Regions from separate parts of the Streptomyces sp. NBC_00009 genome, predicted to be linked through region 3. Evidence: riboswitches for the same ligand, from Rfam matches in the RefSeq annotation. Region 3 holds a riboswitch; each other region holds the start of a gene.
The links. Region 3 has a riboswitch for cyclic di-AMP ahead of OHA58_RS38240 (transglycosylase SLT domain-containing protein). Riboswitches for the same ligand answer to the same signal wherever they lie in the genome.

Region 1 (4,147 bases), 3.8 Mb from region 3:
GTACGCGGACGCGAAGCAGGCGCTGGCCGACCAGCGCCTGTCCAAGAACCCGGCACACCACGACGAGCCCGCCCACGCCAAGGGCAAGACCGGCATCCCGGGCGAGCGCAAGGCCGAGCTGATGACGCATCTGCTCAACATCGACCCGCCGGACCACACGCGCCTGCGCCGCCTCGTCTCGAAGGCGTTCACCCCGCGCCGGGTGGCCGAATTCGCCGCCCGCGTGCAGGAGTTGACCGACCGGCTCATCGACGAGTTCGCCGCCAAGGGCGAGGCGGACCTCATCCACGACTTCGCCTTCCCGCTCCCCATCTACGCGATCTGCGACCTGCTGGGCGTCCCGCGCGAGGACCAGGACGACCTGCGGGACTGGGCGGGCATGATGATCCGCCACGGCAAGGGCCCGCGCGGCGGGGTCGCCCGCGCCGTGAAGAAGATCCGGAACTACCTCGTCGAGCTCATCCACCGCAAGCGGGACGAGCCCGGCGACGACCTGATCTCCGGCCTCATCCGCGCCTCCGACCACGGTGAGCACCTCACCGAGAACGAGGCTGCGGCGATGGCCTTCATCCTCCTGTTCGCCGGTTTCGAGACCACCATCAACCTCATCGGCAACGGAACATATGCCCTGCTCACCCACCCCGAGCAGCGCGAGCGGCTCCAGCGGTCGCTGGCCCCCGGCGCCGCCGAACCCGGCCTCCTGGAGACCGGCATCGAGGAACTCCTGCGCTACGACGGCCCGGTGGAGCTCGCCACGTGGCGCTTCGCGACCGAGCCGCTGACCGTCGGCGGGCAGGACATCGCCGCCGGCGACCCCGTCCTCGTGGTGCTCGCCGCCGCCGACCGTGACCCGGCGCGCTTCGACGAGCCCGACACCCTCGACCTCTCCCGGCGTGACAATCAGCACCTCGGATACGGGCACGGCATCCACTACTGCCTCGGCGCCCCGCTCGCGCGCCTGGAAGGACAGACCGCCCTCGCCACGCTTCTGACGCGCCTTCCGGACCTGCGACTCGCGGGGGATCCTGCCGATTTGCGCTGGCGTGGCGGGCTCATCATGCGGGGATTGCGCACGCTTCCGGTCGAGTTCACACCGCATCAGGAGGGCCCGGACAAAGCCCCGTAGCTGACGGTCCGTCAAGACTGTGACTTTCACGTGATCTCGGCTGCATCGACTTGTGACAAGCGTTCGACTCCCGCTACGTTCACCAGTCATCGCGGCACCACCCGCCGCAGCATTCCCCGAGCCACCGAAAGGCGCCTCCATGCTCACCGGGAACGGTCGTCACCGTCGCCCCCGCCAGGCTCCCGCGCTCCTCGTCGCCGCGGGAGTGGCCGGCTCCGCCATCGCGATCCCCCTGCTCGGCGCGACCAGCGCGAGCGCCGCGTCGACGGCCACGTGGGACAAGCTCGCCGAGTGCGAGAGCGGCGGCTCCTGGAGCGCCGATCCGGGCAACGGCTATTACGGCGGGCTCCAGTTCTCGCAGGAGACCTGGGAGGACTACGGCGGCCTCGACTTCGCGCCGCGCGCCGACCAGGCCAGCCGCTCGCAGCAGATAGCCGTCGCCGAGAAGGTCCTCGCCGACCAGGGTCCGCGGGCGTGGCCGGTCTGCTCGGTCACCTCGGGCCTCACGACGGACGACGCGGCGGCCGACGTCGATCCCGGGGCGGCCCTGCCGACCCCGTCCGCGTCCGCCGGCGACTCCGGCAGTGACGACGCGGCGAACGGCGACACCGCGAAGGACGACGCGAGCGACGAGCCGGCGGACTCCGCCTCCTCGGGCGCTAAGGACGACTCCCGAGGGGAGGATCGCGACATCTCGGGTGATACCTCAGGTGACACCGCGAATGACTCCAAGAGTGACAAGTCCGGCCAGGACGGCTCGACTTCCGGCTCGACTCCGACCTCCGGCACGCCCTCGCCGGAGGCCTCCGGCGGCTCGGACTCCGCCACGGCGCCCGCCTCCGGCCGGCACCGCGGCGACGCCGCCGAGGACGATGCGGCGGGCTCCTCGCGTGCCGACGACGGCTCGGGCCGCCACGCCTCGCGCGGTGGCGAAAGCGGGCGCAAGGGCGCGAATACGGACGAAGGCGCCTATACCGTGCGTGCCGGCGACAACCTCTGGGACATCGCCGACACCCATGACGTGGACGGCGGATGGGCCGCCCTGTACGCCGAGAACAAGAAGACGGTCGGCGCCGATCCCGACCTCATCCTTCCTGGTCAGAGTCTGGATCTTGGGCTCGAATCGGGCGAAAAGTAGCGGCAGTTCGGGCGTGATGTCCGCTTTTGCGAGAGTGAGAGATGGGTCTCAAAGGCCCTGATCGTCTTTGAAATTCGGGCGATCCACTGCTTACGGTCATCACCGCTCGCCACCGCGGGCCCCGTCGGATGTCACGCCGAATCCTGCCAATGTCCGTACGGGAACAGTCGTCGCGTAAGCGCCGTAGGCAGGAGCGGGGGACCCAAGGTAAGTGCCGGCCCCGGCCGTTGAGAGACGGCCGAACGACCGGCTTGGGGTTAAGTCGCACGCAGGACGTGCGACCGGGCACTCATCCGGCCCGAACCCGACAGCTCACCTCGTAGGCGTCGGTGAGGGGATCTCTCGATGCTGTTTTCCAGCAAGGGCAAGCACCGCCGCCCGTCCAAGGCAGTCCGTGTCGCCACGCTCGCCGGTGTCGCCGGTGCCGCTGTCGCCGTCCCGCTGATGGGTGCCACCGGCGCCTCCGCCGCCACCGCCTCCGAGTGGGACGCGGTCGCGCAGTGCGAGGCCGGCGGCAACTGGTCGATCAACACGGGCAACGGCTACTACGGCGGCCTCCAGTTCTCCTCGTCCACCTGGGCCGCGTACGGCGGCACCGCGTACGCCTCCACCGCTGACAAGGCCTCCAAGGCGCAGCAGATAGCCGTCGCCGAGAAGGTCCTGGCCAGCCAGGGCAAGGGTGCCTGGCCGAGCTGTGGCGTGGGCCTGTCCGCCGCCTCGACCGGCTCCGCCCCGGCCGCCGCCCCGCAGCCGGAGCGCAAGGCCGAGCAGCCGGCCACCCGCAGCCAGGAGCGCACGGCGCCTGCCGCCCCGAAGCAGGAGTCGAAGAAGACCGTCAAGACCCCGACCGGCAAGAAGGTCAAGAAGGGTGACGGCGAGTACAAGGTGAAGGCCGGCGACACCCTCAGCAGCATCGCCGAGGCGCACGACACCAAGGGCGGCTGGGCGAAGCTCTTCAAGCTGAACAAGGACATCGTCGAGGACGCCGACCTGATCTACCCGGGCCAGCAGCTCCACCTCAAGTAAGTAATAGAGGAGAGCAGCAGCCCCCAGGCCGCTCGGGTACCGGCTTTCGGCGGACGGCCGGTACCACTCCAGGTTTCCCCCAAGGACTCCCCGCCCCGGGTGCGCATTCCCCCGTCGCGCCCGGGGCGGGGCTTTGGTGTGTGAGGGGTCCTGGGCTTTCGTCCGTTGTCGGCCGGGATTTTTTGTTCCGTTCGGAAACAATTCGCTCTCGGTTTTGTCCACGGGCCGGTCGGTCGGCTGGCCGGTGCCTGGAGCCGGATAGGCTCAGGTGTTGCCGGACCATGCGGCCCGGCGTAGTTGCGTCACATCCCAGAAGGAGATGCTCGTGCCGTCCATCGACGTCGTCGTAGCCCGGGAAATCCTGGACTCCCGAGGCAACCCCACGGTCGAGGTCGAGGTCGGCCTCGACGACGGCAGCACCGGTCGTGCCGCTGTCCCGTCCGGTGCGTCCACCGGCGCGTTCGAGGCCATCGAACTCCGCGACGGTGACCCGAACCGGTACCAGGGCAAGGGTGTCGAGAAGGCCGTCCTCGCCGTCATCGAGCAGATCGGCCCGGAGCTCGTCGGCTACGACGCCACCGAGCAGCGCCTGATCGACCAGGCGATGTTCGACCTGGACGCCACCGACAACAAGGGCTCGCTCGGCGCCAACGCCATCCTCGGCGTCTCCCTCGCCGTCGCGCACGCCGCCTCCGAGGCCAGCGACCTGCCGCTGTTCCGCTACCTCGGCGGTCCGAACGCGCACCTGCTGCCCGTCCCGATGATGAACATCCTCAACGGTGGGTCGCACGCCGACTCCAACGTCGACATCCAGGAGTTCATGATCGCGCCGATCGGCGCGGAGTCCTTCTCCGAGG
Region 2 (4,147 bases), 4.3 Mb from region 3:
ATCAGTACGTGCCGATCGAGGAGAGACATGGCCCTGTGGGATCGCTTCAAGGAGTCCGCGTCGACGATGCAGACGCAGCTCATGGCGAAGAAGAACGACCTGAAGAGCGGCGCCTTCCGTGACGCGAGCATGGCGATGTGCGCGCTGGTCGCCGCGGCCGACAGGAACGTCGACCCGGCCGAGCGCAGCCGCGTGGCCCAGCTCATCTCCACGAACGAGGTGCTGCAGAACTTCCCGGCGGACCAGCTCCAGAGCCGCTTCGACGCGAACCTGAACAAGCTGACCGCCGACTTCGACTTCGGCAAGGTCAGCGTCCTCCAGGAGATCGCCAAGGCGAAGAAGAAGCCCGCCGAGGCGCGCGCGGTCATCCAGATCGGCATCGTCATCGGCGGCGCCGACGGCGACTTCGACAAGACCGAGCAGGCCGTCGTCCGCGAGGCCTGCCTGATGCTCGACCTGCCGCCGCACGAGTTCGACCTGTAGAGGGATACACCGAAGGCCCGGAACCAATGGTTCCGGGCCTTCGGCCTTCAGTAGCGGGGACAGGATTTGAACCTGCGACCTCTGGGTTATGAGCCCAGCGAGCTACCGAGCTGCTCCACCCCGCGTCGGTAAACACGACTCTACGCCATTGCGGCGACAGAATGCGAATCGGTTGCCCAGGGTTCCGTGATCCGCCGCCCGGGACCCCTTTCACCCGGTCGGTCCCGCCAGGTCGCCCGCCGCCTGTCCGGGGTGAACCCTGGGGTGGGTGCCCGATGACGTGCGCAGACGCGGGACCGACGCGGACGGTGGCGGGAGACGAGCGGTGGGGCAGCGAGGTGGACACGGGCGAGAGGCGGAGCAGGGCCTGTCCCGGGCCCGGTTCTTCGTACGTCTGCTGCCCGTGCTGCTCATCATTGCCGGGGCGATCTACGACTACGTCACGCCGTCGACGTTCACCGGCGTGCCCCTGTTCACCGCCGCCCCGCTCGTCGCGGCCCCGTTCTTCTCGCCCCGCGGCACCTTCCTGACCGGCCTCGCGACCGTCGCCGTCGTACTCGGGGTGCATCTCAGATACACCCGCAGTTATGACACCGACGCCATCACCGAACTCGTCACGGTCGCCACCGTCGCCGTACTCGCCTGTGTCATGAACCGCGTCGTGCGGCGCGGCAGTGAGCAGCTCACTTCCGTGCGCCAGATCGCCGAGGCGGCCCAGCGCGCCGTCCTGCCCGAGCCCGCCGAGCGCATCGGCGGCCTGGAGATCGCGGCCCGCTACGAGGCCGCCCAGGCGGGGGCCTTCATCGGGGGCGACCTGTACGCGGTGCAGGACACCCCGCACGGCGTGCGGCTCGTCGTGGGCGACGTGCGCGGAAAGGGCATGGGCGCGGTGTCCGCCGTGGCCGTCGTCATCGGCGCCTTCCGGGAGGCGGCCGAGCAGGAGGCGACCCTGGAGGCGGTCGCGCAGCGCCTGGAGCGGGCGCTCGCGCGGGAGGGGCTGCGGCGCAAGGGCCTCGACGAGTTCGAGGGCTTCACCACGGCTGTGCTCGCCGAGATCCCGCACGGCAACGGCCTCGTACGCGTCATCAACCGCGGCCACCCGGAACCCCTGCTCCTGGGCGGCGACGGGGCGCTCAAGGTCCTGTCGGCGCCGGAGCCCGCGCTGCCGCTCGGGATGGGAGACCTCGGCACCTGGCCCGACCGTGCGTCCGAGACGGAGTTCCCGAGCGGGGCGACGCTGCTGCTCCACACCGACGGTCTCTCGGAGGCGCGCGACGCGCAGGGCACCTTCTACGACCCGGCGGCCCGGCTCGCGGGGCGGATGTTCTCGGGGCCCGATCCGCTGCTGGCCGCGCTCACCGCCGAGGTCCGCCGGCACACCGGCGGCGGCACGACGGACGACATGGCACTGCTCGCGGTGAGGCGGCCGTGAAGCAGCCGTGAAGCAGCGGTGAGTGCCGTCATCACCTTATGTAGTCGAACGGCGTCGCTGCGCATAACATTTGACAAACCGTCAGATGAACGGCCCGTTCCGACGGCAGGTCAACTCGCCCGGTTCCGCCCGCTCGTGCCCCGTTAAGTCCAGGCCAAAGGCGTTAACGATCAGTCGGAACGGCTTGGAATCGGGCACCGGTGTCTATTAACGTTCGATAACGCAGCGCGGTCGTCCCAGCCGTCACAAGAGATGGCTCCGTGCGCACGCGCCTAATCCCGCAAGGGAGCCGGGGAACCACCAACTTGGGGTGAATCGGACGTCTTTCCTTGCGGAAGGCGTCGGTAGGAGACCTTCCTGCTCCGAACCCGTCAGCTAACCCGGTAGGCGAGAAGGAAGGAAAGGAGCGCGCCCCAGTGGCGTCCAACCGGCCTGCCCCAGAGTTCTCCTATGCGCCGATCGACGAAGAGTTCGGCGAAACGGACGAGCGGACCTGGGAGGAGTGGAACCCCACCGAGGAGTCCGTCCGCCCCGTACGCGGCAGGCACCGCGTAGCCAAGCAGCGCGGCGGTCTCGCGCGCAGCTCCACTGTTCTCGGTGTCGGCGTGATCGCGGCCGTCGGCGCGGGCGGCATCGCCACCGCGCAGGGCGGCAAGCCTCCCGTACACATCTCGATGCCCGACCTCTCGGCCGTCAAGGACTCGCTGCCGGACGCCAAGTCGCTGCCCGGCGTGGGCGCGCTGATATCCGACGGCTCCGATGACTCGTCCGGCCCCTCCGCGAGCCCGCTGACCGAAGCCGGTGTCAGCACCGCGGACGCCCAGCAGGGCACGACCGCCGGTGAGGCCCTGCGCGCCCGCATCATGCAGCAGGCCGAGCAGCAGCAGGACCAGGCCGCCGAGGCCGAGGCCGCAGCCGCCGAGCAGGCCGCCGCGAAGAAGGCCGCCGACGACGCCGCCAAGGAGCGGGACGCCGCCACCGCCAAGGCCGCCGCCGACAAGAAGGCGGCGGAGGAGGCCGCGAAGAAGAAGGCCGAGGCCGAGCGCCTCGCCGAGCTCGCCAAGAGCTTCACGCTGCCGGTCGCCTCCTACACGATCACCGGCACCTTCGGTCAGCCCGGCTCGATGTGGTCCTCCGGCTACCACACGGGTCTCGACTTCGCCGCTCCGACGGGTACGCCGCTGAAGGCGATCCACTCCGGCACCGTCAAGGAGGCCGGCTGGGCGGGCGCGTACGGCTACCGCACCGTCCTGGAGCTGCCGGACGGCACCGAGCTCTGGTACTGCCACCAGTCGTCCCTCAACGTCAGCGCGGGCCAGAAGGTGACCAGCGGCGACGTCATCGGCCGTGTCGGCGCCACCGGCAACGTGACCGGGCCGCACCTCCACCTGGAGGTCCACCCCGGCGGCCAGGCGACCGGGGTCGACCCCGCGCCGTGGCTGCGTTCCAACGGCCTGACGATCTGAGACTCGTAACCCTCCGAACCCCGGCGGTCCTGACGGCAACCCCCCGACGTCAGGGCTGCCGGTTCGCCGTGCCCGGAATATCTTGATCCATATCGGTGTTCTGGCAGGACATGACTTCTCTTCGCAAGCTTGGCTCGTCAGACCTCGAGGTGTTCCCGCTCTCCCTCGGCGGCAATGTGTTCGGCTGGACCGCCGACGAGGCGCAGTCCTTCGCCGTGCTCGACGCGTACGTCGCCGCGGGCGGCAACTTCGTCGACACGGCCGACGCGTACTCGGCGTGGGTCCCGGGCAACAAGGGCGGCGAGTCCGAGACCGTCATCGGCAAGTGGCTGGCCGCACGCGGCAACCGCTCCGATGTCGTCATCGCCACCAAGGTCGGCGCCCACCCCGACTTCAAGGGCCTGTCCCCGAACACCATCAAGTCCGCCGCCGAGGAGTCCCTGCGCCGCCTCGGCACCGACTACATCGACCTCTACTACACGCACTTCGACGACCCGTCCGTGCCGGTCGAGGAGATCATCACCGCCCTCGACGAGCTGGTGACGGCCGGCAAGGTGCGCGCCATCGCCGCGTCGAACCTGACCCCGGAGCGCCTCCAGGAGTCCCTGGACTTCTCCGACCGCGAGGGCCTCGCCCGCTACGCGGCGCTCCAGCCGCACTACAACCTCGTCTCGCGCGACACCTACGAGGGCCGGCTCCAGGAGGTCGCCTCGCGGAGCGGTCTCGCGGCCGTCCCGTACTACGCCCTGGCGGCCGGGTTCCTGAC
Region 3 (4,147 bases):
ACGGATCCCCGGCCAGCTTGCGAAAGGCCGGTCGCCGCAGGCTCGTTCAGGTGATCCGGCCCAAGGCTCCGCGCATGGCTGCCCGGCTGATCGACGAGGTCTTCGACGCTCTCGACGAGCAGACCGTCGTGGTCCCGGGCACCAGCACCCTCGACGTCGTGATCCCGTCCCTGGCCCGTTCGCTCGCCGCCGTCCACGAACAGCGACGAGCCCTGGAAACGCAGATCGGGCAGCTGCTGGAGGCTCACCCTCTTTCCGCAGTCCTGACCTCGATTCCGGGGGTCGCGGTCAGGACCGCCGCCACCTTGCTGGTCACCGTCGGCGACGCAACCAGCTTCCCCACCGCCGCCCACCTGGCCTCCTACGCCGGCCTTGCCCCGACGACCAAGTCGTCCGGGACCTCGATCCACGGCGAACACGCGCCCAGAGGCGGCAACCGGCAGCTCAAACGCGCGATGTTCCTGTCCGCGTTCGCCGCCCTGCACGACCCCGCCTCCCGCACCTACTACGACCGATGCCGGGCCCGTGGGAAGACCCACACCCAGGCACTTCTCCGCCTAGCCCGCCAGCGGATCAACGTGCTGTTCGCGATGCTCCGCGACGGCACCTTCTACGAACCAAGAACCCCACGCCTCGCTTGACGAAAGACATAGAGGCCCCCCGGCACCAGCCGCCCGCGTCCCGTCAGCCCACCGCACAACCGGACCCGAGGAGGCGGCCCGTCCCACGGCTCACCACAACGCGGCGCTTCCTGCCTGCCTGCCTGGAAATAGGAACGCGCCGCTTCCATAAGCGCGTTCGGGCTCGCGTCCGGCAGGCCTTCGCCCGGATGAAGGGCTGAAATATCCCGCGTGACTGGCGAATCGCCGTCATGTTCCATGCGCCCGAGTAACCTCCTCTATTACTGCGCTTCTTCGCGGCGGGCCTTCGGCTCGTCAGTCGGCAGAGGATTTCAGCAGGCTCCTCCGGATCCGAGCCGAGGCCTTCACTGAGATACCAGTGACGATCGGCAACTGACTTCCCATCACATTCAGACCTCTTCTGAGCTCGCGCACATCCTGAGCCTGCAAGATCTCCGGGTGCAGCATCGTCGCCCTCACCTACGCGGCCCTCGGGTATCCCGCGAGCCCAGCAGGTCGGCAGGAAGTGCACTCCGATGATGGAGCCCGTCGGCCTCACCTCAGTCGACCCTCAGCCGAACCGCACAAGGCCACGTTCAGGCACCATCCCGATCGAGACCCGCTCATGAACCGTGCGGCGGGGACGTCCGTCGGGCCGCGCGACCGTGTAGGCATTGATGCCAATATGCCCCTTTAGGTAGTAAAAGTGACGTGGTGGTATGTCCACTTTTGCACTAAAAACTACCCTTTAGCATTATTGGCGGCGTGCGCGGAGTTACGCCTATATTGCAAGGCATTCATGCAAAATATCGCACTCTGATACGCGATCGGGCGGCATTCCAACCCGTATCCCATTCAGTGAACCGCGTCACACGAACGGACGCGGGCCCCGAGATCCGCTGAGCCCCACTTCCCTTCTGCGCAAAGAAGATTGGGCTTTTCGATCAACGAGAGCGGCGGGTTCCGGTCGCCAGACACAGGGCTCTCACATTTCGCGATCACAATTCTGGTCTTGTTCCGTCCGCGCTTTCTCGCCTAATGTCACCGTCAATCCGGATGGAACGCCGAATCCTGCCGCTGTCCGGAATCCCTCCCACCCACTCGATTACGCACGGCAGGAGCGGGGGACCCAGGTAAGCCGCCGATCTGGTTTCCGGAACGGCTCGGGGTGAAGTCGCATTCCTAGTGCGACCGGACATCTCCCGTCCGAACCCGACAGCTCACCTCGTAGGCGACGGAGAGGAATGCGCCATGCCCGCAAAGGGAAAGCACCGCCGCACCAAGTCCATCTCGTTCACCCGGGGACTCGCCGCCGCAGGCACAGGCGCGGCTGTGCTCGCTCTCCCGGTGCTCGGCGCGACCAGCGCCGTCGCGGCGACGGCCGCCCCGGCCGCAAAGAGCGCCGCGGCCCCCGCGACGTACGTCGTCGCCGCGGGCGACACCCTCAGCAAGATCGCCCGAGAGCACTCTCTGAGCGGCGGCTGGAAGCAGCTGTACCAGGACAACCGAGCCACCCTCGGTGACAACCCGGGGCTGATCCACCCCGGTGTCAAGCTCACGCTCGGCAAGAAGAGCACGGCCGAGCCCGCGCAGAAGCCGGCCGCCTCCAGGGCGTCCGCCGAGCGGGCCGACCGCTCCGAGGTCCGGACCACGCTCGCCGCCAAGCCTGCCGCTGCCCCGGCGAAGAAGTCCTACACCAACGACCTCGACGGCTGGATCAAGGAGTCGCTCGACATCATGGCCCAGCACAACATTCCCGGCTCCTACGACGGCATCCACCGCAACATCATGCGCGAGTCCTCCGGCAACCCGCTGGCCATCAACAACTGGGACTCCAACGCTGTCAAAGGAACCCCGTCCAAGGGACTCCTGCAGGTCATCGACCCCACGTTCAAGGCTTACCACGTGCCCGGCACCTCGATGAACAGCTACGACCCGGTCGCCAACATCACCGCCGCCTGCAACTACGCGGCCCACCGGTACGGCTCGATCGACAACGTGAACAGCGCGTACTGACAGTCGGTTTGGGCTCCGCCCCGGCTCAGCGCGGAGAGGACGCCGCAGTCCACTCGGCCTGAACGGAGCCCCAGCGACTGCCGGTTGAAGCGCATCGATGATGTGTGGCCCTGAAGTCCCGTAAGCACGAAGGGACTTCAGGGCCCTTTTGCATCCCGCCCAACCCCTTGCGCGCCATCACCCCCGTGCATATCCTCCCCGCGAATCGAAGCGCTTCGACAACGTGGAGAAACAGCATGGCAGACCCACACCCGGTCATCCCCGGGTTCCACCCGGACCCCAGCGTCTGCCGCGTCGGCGACGACTACTACCTCGCGTGCTCGAGCTTCGAGTACGTCCCCGGGGTGCCGCTCTTCCACAGTCGCGACCTGGTGCACTGGCGGCAGATCGGCAACGTCCTCGACCGGCCCGGCCAGCTGCGGCTGCCCTGGGACACGCCCTCCTCGGCCGGGATCTACGCGCCGACGCTGCGCCACCGCGACGGCCGCTTCTGGCTCATCACCACCAATGTGAGCGAGGGTGGCGGCAACCTGCTCGTCTGCGCCACCGACCCGGCGGGCCCCTGGTCGGACCCGGTCCCGCTGCCCGGCGTCCCCGGCATCGACCCGGATCTCGCCTGGGACGAGGACGGCGCGTGCTGGGTCACGGTCGCCGGGATCTCCCAGGTCCGTATCGACCCGTACACCGGCGAGACGTTCGGCGAGCCGCGCCCGCTGTGGTCCGGCACGCCGGGCGCCAAGGCCCCGGAGGCGCCGCACCTGTACCACGTGGGCGACCACTGGTACCTGCTGATCGCCGAGGGCGGCACCGAGCGCGGGCATGCCGTCTCCGTGGCCCGCGGCCCCGCGCCCACCGGCCCCTTCGAGCCGTGTCCGGCCAATCCGGTCCTGACCCACCGCAGCACCGACGAACCCGTCCAGAACACCGGCCACGCCGATCTGGTGCAAGCGCCCGACGGCACGTGGTGGATGGTGTTCCTCGGGGTGCGGCCGCGCGGCGGCACGCCCGGCTGGCACGTGCTCGGCCGCGAGACCTTCCTCGCGCCGGTCACCTGGGAGGACGGCTGGCCGGTCGTCGGCCCGCCGGCGACGGCCGGGCCCGCGCCCGCCTGCGCCGAACGCTTCACGGACGACTTCGACGACGCCGATCTGCAGCCCTCCTGGATCTCGCTCCGCCACCGCTCCCCGCGGCACTGCACCACGAAGGAACGGCCGGGCCGGCTGACGCTCCACGCCCTCGGGGGCGGCCCCGACGCCGCCGACGTCACCTTCGTCGGCCACCGGCAGCAGCACCTCTCCTGCCGCGTCCGCGCCCACCTCGACCCGGCGGACGGCACCGGCGGCCTTGCGGTCCGGCTCGACGAGCGGCACCACTATGAGATCGAGGCCGACGCCACCGAAGTACGGGTGATCGCCCGCGTCGGACCACTGCGCACCGTGGTGGCCTCCACGTCCCGGGCGACGGCCGGCGGGCCGCTCGTGCTCGGCGTCGACGTGACCCCCACGGACACC

Region 1: linked by a shared signal. The riboswitch ahead of OHA58_RS21065 (transglycosylase family protein) and the one ahead of OHA58_RS38240 (transglycosylase SLT domain-containing protein) in region 3 are both predicted to bind cyclic di-AMP.
Region 2: linked by a shared signal. The riboswitch ahead of OHA58_RS18740 (M23 family metallopeptidase) and the one ahead of OHA58_RS38240 (transglycosylase SLT domain-containing protein) in region 3 are both predicted to bind cyclic di-AMP.

The regions. Positions count from the first base shown of each region.
Region 1 is NZ_CP108312.1:4,646,139-4,650,285, forward strand. Features, by position in the region: gene OHA58_RS21055 (cytochrome P450) at 1-1,126, shown strand, start outside; gene OHA58_RS21060 (transglycosylase family protein) at 1,266-2,264, shown strand; cyclic di-AMP (ydaO/yuaA leader) riboswitch at 2,389-2,605, shown strand; gene OHA58_RS21065 (transglycosylase family protein) at 2,610-3,290, shown strand; gene eno (phosphopyruvate hydratase) at 3,610-4,147, shown strand, end outside.
Region 2 is NZ_CP108312.1:4,137,266-4,141,412, forward strand. Features, by position in the region: gene OHA58_RS18725 (tellurite resistance TerB family protein) at 28-483, shown strand; tRNA gene OHA58_RS18730 (tRNA-Met) at 535-608, opposite strand; gene OHA58_RS18735 (PP2C family protein-serine/threonine phosphatase) at 809-1,915, shown strand; cyclic di-AMP (ydaO/yuaA leader) riboswitch at 2,175-2,320, shown strand; gene OHA58_RS18740 (M23 family metallopeptidase) at 2,332-3,381, shown strand; gene OHA58_RS18745 (aldo/keto reductase) at 3,492-4,147, shown strand, end outside.
Region 3 is NZ_CP108312.1:8,397,798-8,401,944, reverse strand. Features, by position in the region: gene OHA58_RS38245 (IS110 family transposase) at 1-641, shown strand, start outside; cyclic di-AMP (ydaO/yuaA leader) riboswitch at 1,673-1,867, shown strand; gene OHA58_RS38240 (transglycosylase SLT domain-containing protein) at 1,872-2,636, shown strand; gene OHA58_RS38235 (glycoside hydrolase family 43 protein) at 2,873-4,147, shown strand, end outside.